DNA from 3 places in the Sedimentibacter sp. MB31-C6 genome. Region 1 is predicted to be linked to each of the others. Evidence: riboswitches for the same ligand, from Rfam matches in the RefSeq annotation. Region 1 holds a riboswitch; each other region holds the start of a gene.
The links. A riboswitch is a leader RNA that binds a small molecule or an ion and turns the genes downstream of it on or off. The one in region 1 is predicted to bind cobalamin.
Positions count from the first base shown of each region.

Region 2: linked by a shared signal. The riboswitch ahead of cbiD (cobalt-precorrin-5B (C(1))-methyltransferase CbiD) and the one ahead of U8307_RS05245 (ABC transporter substrate-binding protein) in region 1 are both predicted to bind cobalamin.
Region 3: linked by a shared signal. The riboswitch ahead of U8307_RS01810 (ABC transporter substrate-binding protein) and the one ahead of U8307_RS05245 (ABC transporter substrate-binding protein) in region 1 are both predicted to bind cobalamin.

Region 1 covers NZ_CP142396.1:1,076,365-1,078,642, forward strand. The annotation lists gene U8307_RS05240 (valine--tRNA ligase) at 1-310, opposite strand, end outside; T-box leader at 366-570, opposite strand; cobalamin riboswitch at 665-855, shown strand; partial or broken gene U8307_RS05245 (ABC transporter substrate-binding protein) at 1,186-1,936, shown strand; gene U8307_RS05250 (FecCD family ABC transporter permease) at 1,942-2,278, shown strand, end outside.
Region 2 covers NZ_CP142396.1:344,741-347,018, reverse strand. The annotation lists gene U8307_RS01740 (N-acetylmuramoyl-L-alanine amidase) at 1-649, opposite strand, end outside; cobalamin riboswitch at 806-981, shown strand; gene cbiD (cobalt-precorrin-5B (C(1))-methyltransferase CbiD) at 1,084-2,169, shown strand; gene cobJ (precorrin-3B C(17)-methyltransferase) at 2,201-2,278, shown strand, end outside.
Region 3 covers NZ_CP142396.1:362,781-365,058, forward strand. The annotation lists gene U8307_RS01805 (FecCD family ABC transporter permease) at 1-128, opposite strand, end outside; gene U8307_RS01810 (ABC transporter substrate-binding protein) at 153-1,214, opposite strand; cobalamin riboswitch at 1,345-1,521, opposite strand; gene U8307_RS01815 (glycosyltransferase family 2 protein) at 1,847-2,278, shown strand, end outside.

The DNA.
Region 1 (2,278 bases):
TACCTTCTTCTTTTTTTAGTCTTTCTACTACTTTAACTTCTGTTGCAATACTTGCATGATCTGAACCTGGTAACCACAAAGCTTCAAATCCTTCCATTCTCTTCCATCTAATTAATACATCCTGTAATGTTTGATCTAAAGCATGCCCCATGTGAAGTTGCCCAGTAATGTTTGGTGGAGGCATTACAATAGTAAATGGTTTCTTTTCAGGATTAACCTCTGCTTTAAAGCAGTTTTCTTTTATCCAAATATTATAAATTTTATCTTCAAATTCTTTTGGATTATACTTGCTTGGTATATTTGTTGTCATAATTTTCAATCCTTTCTTTTTAAAATAAGCAAAATAAAAGCGAGTGTTCTCATCTAATAAGGACGAGAAAACCCGCGGTACCACCTAATTTCCAATTTGGCTCTTAATTAATTTAACGGTAATCCGTTTAATCTTACTACTATTTCAGATTAAATGCTCAAAAGCTACCTTCAATATAAATTAACTTATGAAACCTTTCAGCCTATGGATTTCACTCTCTAGAAGTTTTTATATCTACTCCTCTTTATCATAGCAAACTATTATATTATAATTCATGATAATCAAATTTTATAACTTTGTCAATAGCTTTTTTCTATTGACAATAACTTAAAGCTGTACTATACTCTAATCAAATAAACATCTTTCGATATTGGTGCCCATAACTTTAATGGGATAATAGGGAATTAGGTTAAAATCCTAAACAGTCCTGCTGCCGTAATGAGAGAGCAGTTTTTATGGCTTTGCCAACCACTGGATTATCCGGGAAGGTTAAAAACTTGCTATGACCTCTAAGTCGGAAAACCTGCCAGTATCATTTGCGTAAATACTGCAAATGCTATGCTTTACAGAGATATAAGCGATAGTCTTTTATTATACCTATGGAATATTAACATCCAAAGTTATTTGTGGTTATTTGCGTTTCAATAAATTGAGACGTTTTTTTATTGCAATCTTTGTATTACAACTAAAGAAGATGTTTGACCTAAAATAATGGAGGAATAAAAATGAAAAAAATTATCTCAATAACTATTATAATTCTTATAATAGCCATGATTACAGGATGCTCATCTGAAAAACCTAAGGAAACAGTATTAACTATTGATCCTGCTGGAAATGAAATTACTATACCTGAAGAAATTAACTCAATAATATCTATGGCTCCATCTATTACAGAAGTTTTAGTTGAATTAGGTTTTGGTGATAAAATCATTGCTGTTGACAATTATTCTGTTAATATTCCTGGTTTACCTGACAATATCCCTAGTTTTGATATTATGACTCCTGATGCAGAGCAACTTACAGCACTGAACCCTGATATTATTTTCGCAACAGGAATGAGTAAAAGCGATGGAACTGATCCTTTTAAACCAATAAAGGATTTAGGAATTTCCATAGTTTATATACCTTCTAGTGATAGTATTGAAGCTATTTATGATGACATAATATTTATTGCCAAAACAATGCAAGTTTCTGATAAAGGAAATGAGCTTGTAGATGAAATGAAAGCTAAAATTAATGAAATTTCAAAAGAAATAACTGATAAAAAAAACAGTATATTTTGAAATAAATGGCAAGCCAAAATTGTATAGCTTTGGAAAAGGTGTGTTTTTAAATGAAATGATTGAATTAGTTGGTGCAACTAATGTATTAAACAATCAAGATGGTTGGATTGCCGTTTCAGATGAAGTTATTGTAGCATCAAATCCTGATATAATATTTACTAATGTAAATAACACAAAAAATGCAGTAGATGAAATTAAAGCCCGTCCTGGTTGGGAAAATATAAATGCTGTCAAAAATGATAATGTTTATTTCATTGATAAAAATTCTAGTTCCCATCCAAATCATAACATCATAAAAGCATTGGAACAGATAGCTGAAGCTATTTATCCTAACATATACTAATTGACATGAATACAAAATTAAAAATCATAATTTCATTACTACTCTGTGCAATAGTAATTATTTTTGGAATTGGTATAGGAAGTGTTTATATACCCCCTAAAGATATACTTAACATCATATTAAACAAGTTATTTTCTATACCACTATATTCTCATATTTCTGATGTTACAATTTCTATACTTTGGAATTTAAGATTGCCAAGAACATTATTAGCATTTATCGTTGGTGGAGCTCTAGCTGTTAGTGGAACTGTAATGCAGTCTGTTTTAAAAAACCCTTTAGCTTCTTCCTATACATTAGGAGTATCATCAGGAGCCTCTGTTGGAGCAGGTTTAGTAATAA
Region 2 (2,278 bases), 730 kb from region 1:
AAATTAACTTTTTTTCTTCTTCAGCGTTTGAAAGAAATCCACATTCAATTAGTATTGTTGGAATATTAGTATCATCCATTATTTTTATATCTTTTTTAATTTGAGCAACTCTATTATTACTGTTATCAAGTATTTTTATCATATTATCCTGTAAAATATCGGCAGCTACTTTAGTTGTATCAAATTTTTTTTGATAAAATACATGTGCTCCATAATATTGCTTTTGAGTAAAAGAATTAAGATGTATAGAAATTGCTAAGTCAGCTTCAGAGTTATTAATTGCCTTTACTCTGTTAGCTAAGTCTTCATTTTTTTTGGCTCTTATAGTAGTAGATTTTTCTGTGTATAAACCTTTATCTTCATAACGTGTCATAAAAACCTCAAAGCCGCTTGCTTCTAAAAATTTCATTAATTTTTGTGATATTTCTAAATTTATTGGTGCTTCAGGTTTTTTTAGATTACCAGATGCTCCTTGGTCAACTCCTCCGTGACCAGGATCAATGAGAATTTTTATTTTATTTGATATTTCTTTTTCTGATGCATCTATAGTTTCTGTAGACTTTGTAGTATCAATACAAAGAGTAATAATTATTACAATTAATAATGCTATTGCAAATATTATATTAATTTTCTTAATAGTATTTTCCATAAGCTCCCCCAATTTATTTTCTTATTTAATCTTATGAAAAATTCCTCTTATAATAACTAAAAATTATTATTATGGGTAAAAACAAGCCTTTATCTCTATAATAGTTTAATTTGGCTGTTGACATTCAAATGAACTTAATATATAATTCAAAACAAATAGAATATTGATAAATTTGGTAACGTAAGTTTTAATAGGGAAAACAGTCGAATCTGTTACAGCCCCCGCTACTGTGAAAGGTGATAATGCTTTTATACCACTGTGTTTTAAAACATGGGAAGGTGAACATTAGATGAACCGATAGTCAGGAGACCTGCCAAGTTTAGTATTTGTAGATTTTCGGGAGGATTATCTAAAATAAATTTATTGATATGAGAATATTATAAGCTTATTACGTCTTCCGAAAATTGGAAGACTTTTTTATTTTGGAGAAAATTATGAAAGAGTTTATTATTAAAAATGGCAAAAAGTTAAGATGTGGTTATACGACGGGAACATGTGCTACAGCAGCGGCAGTGGCAGCAGCTCGTATGATTTTTTCTGGAGAAATAGTAAATAAAGTTTATGTTCAACTGCCTAATGAAAATAAGGTTTTAATTGAAATAATAGATCCTACTTTTGATTGTCAAGGAGTAAGTTGCTGTGTAAAAAAAGACAGTGGTGATGATCCTGATGTAACAGATGGTATACTAATTTTTGCTAAAATTAAACTTGATGAAACTGGAAAAATTAGCATAGATGGAGGTGAGGGAGTAGGACGAGTTACCCAAAAAGGTCTTGATTGCCCTGTAGGTAGTGCTGCGATAAATTCTGTTCCTAGAAAGATGATAATTGATAATTTAAGACAAGTTTGTCGTGAATATAAATATGATGGAGGTATTAGCGTAATAATTTCAGCACCAGATGGAAAAGAAGTTGCCAAAAAAACATTCAATCCGCATTTAGGCATTAAAGGAGGAATTTCTATAATAGGTACAACAGGTATAGTTGAACCAATGAGTGAAAAGGCATTAGTTGAAAGTTTAAAGGTTGAAATGAGGGTTATAAAAGAAAAGGGCTACAATGAGCTTTTAGCATTTCCAGGTAATTATGCTCAGTCTTTTATAGATAAATCATTAGGAATTAGAGGAGAAAACAGCTTAAAATTTAGCAATTACTTAGGTGAAGTTTTAGACTATGCAATTGAACTAAATTTTAATGAAATTTTAATAGTTGGGCATATCGGAAAAATGGTTAAAGTTGCTGGGGGTATGATGAACACTCATTCTAATAATGGTGACTTTAGGATGGAGATATTAAGTTGTTATGCAGCTTTATACGGAGTAGGAAAGGAAGTAATTAAAGAAATTTTATCATGTATTACTACCGAACAAGTAGTTGAAATTTTAATAAGGGAAAATATTGAAAACAAAGTTTTAAGCAAAATAAGGGAAAGAGCAGAATTTTATATAAATAAAAGGGTTGATAATAAATTAAAAATAAAGTTAATAATTTATTCAAATAATTTTGGAATTTTAGATTAAAGAAGATTATAAATAAAAGATGGGAGTTAGTATGATAAACGTTGTGGGTATAGGCCCCGGAAGCCAGGAAACAATGACATATAAGGCAATGGAAACAATTGAACAATCA
Region 3 (2,278 bases), 710 kb from region 1:
TCTTTAAATGATATCTTGACGGCTCCGTTGCCGATACTTATAAAAAAACTCAACACAGCTATAATTATAAAGATTAATAATATAAGCTTTTTCTTGATGCCTTCCTGCTTTGTATTGCTGCTATTCATTATGCCTAATCTCCTTAATTACTTTTATTTATATACCTCTGGATAAAGAATCTCAGCTAAACCTTGGTACGCCTCTGGATATCTATCATTTGGCTTATACATATATAAATCCTTTGGTAAAACTATATATTTATCATTCTTTACTGCTTTTAAAGAAGCCCATGCTGGATTATCTTGTGCATCAGTTTTTAATCTTTCCATTATTTTTTCATGGTCACTTCCCATAGTTTGTACAAATATAAAATCTGGGTCTTCTTGAATTATTTTTTCCATACTAAATACCTTAGCATTTGATGGATCTGTTTGTGTATCTGATATGTTAATTGTATTTAAATCTTTTAACATTTCACCAACCATTGATTCAGAATTTCTTACAGTAAGACTTTTAGCTGATGCAAACAATATAAGAACTTTATAATTTTCATCTGTTGGTGCTTTTTCAACTATTTCATCAACACCTTTTTTTACTTTATCCATTTGTTCTTTATACAAATCTTCTCTTCCAGTAATTGCAGTGAATAACCTTACTGATTTATAATAATCCTCTAAGTAATCATTCTTAATTGCTATAACTTGTATATTATTTTCTTTTAATGTAGGAATCATTTCTGTTTGTCCACTAAATCCACTTGTCATGATTACTAATTCAGGCTGAAGTGCTAATACTTTTTCTAAACTTGGAGCTCCTGATGTTCCAACTACTTCAGCTTTTAGAGATTCTTCAACTGGTTTTTCTTCTGATTCTTCTACTCTTCCTACAACTTCTCCACCACAACTATAATAAATATCTAAGTACGAATTGTATAAGCATACTACTCTTTCAGGATTCTTTTTAATAGATACCATTTCTCCTGTATAATCTTCGAAAGTAACATATTCTTCATTTATAGTAACTCCATATTCAGAAACAACTTCATTATTTGCTGGTGTTTCTGTTGTATTGTTTTCTTCTTTGTTGCTTTCTTCTGTACTAGGTGCTGAAGTTTCAGGAATAGCTTCATTTGAATTATCCTTGCTACACCCTGTGATTAATGTAATTAGCATTAAAGCTATAATTAATAATGCTAAAAATTTAGTTTTTTTCATTTTCTTCTCCAAACAATTAATATCATTTTTTAACTAAACAAAATCTTCATATAAATAAAAAAACCATAGCCGTACGGCTATGGTTAATATGCTGAATAAACATAAAAATAATAACTTCCCACCGAAGACTTATTCATAAAATTCATAGGCAGGTCTCCTGACTTATGGATTAACCTACTCTCAAAACCTTCCCAGAAAGTGCTCCAGTGGTATACTTTGATTTCGTTCCAATTACAGTAGCGGGGGCTGCAGCGGATTTTAACCGCTTTCCCTTTTAATCATATAAACCTATAATTTTTATTATTTAATTTTCAAATTCTTGTATTCATTGTTATGATTTCTCAATTGAGTAATTAAACTCTATCATAACTGTTTTTTAATGTCAAGAAAATTCTTTTAAACCCAGCTCTGAAAATTCTCACTTTTTAAAAATTTGTTGCTGAATTTATTACTATCTTTCTCAATAAGCATAAACAGTAAAAATAGTGGAATACTAATAATATTTCTATTAATCTTTAAATGTAAAATATAAAAATCGTTTTCACCAAAATTAAAGTAATGTTAAGAATTAATTAATTGATATAATTAACAAAAATGCTATATTACAAGCATAAAGAAGTTTATTTGACTGAATGGAGGTAATTGATTTGTTATCATTTATTAGTTTATTTAATTTAACTATATTTTTATTGTTTACAGGATTTTACTTATATCAAATATATTATATACCAATTTCATTATTTAATAAGGGTAATGACTACATTTCTAAGGAAAATCATAAATATGCTGCAGTAATAGCTGCAAGAAATGAAAGTGCCGTTATAGGGCAATTAATTAATAGTATAAAAAAGCAAAAATATCCGGCATCTTTAATTGATATATATGTTATAGCAGATAATTGTACAGATAATACTGCTAATATTGCTAGAAGTGCAGGTGCTTTTGTATTTGAAAGGTTTAACAAAAATAAAGTTGGTAAGGGATACGCTTTAGATTATGCTTTTAAAGCTATTATGAATAACGATAAACACTATGATGGGTATTTTGTTTTTGATGCTGATAAT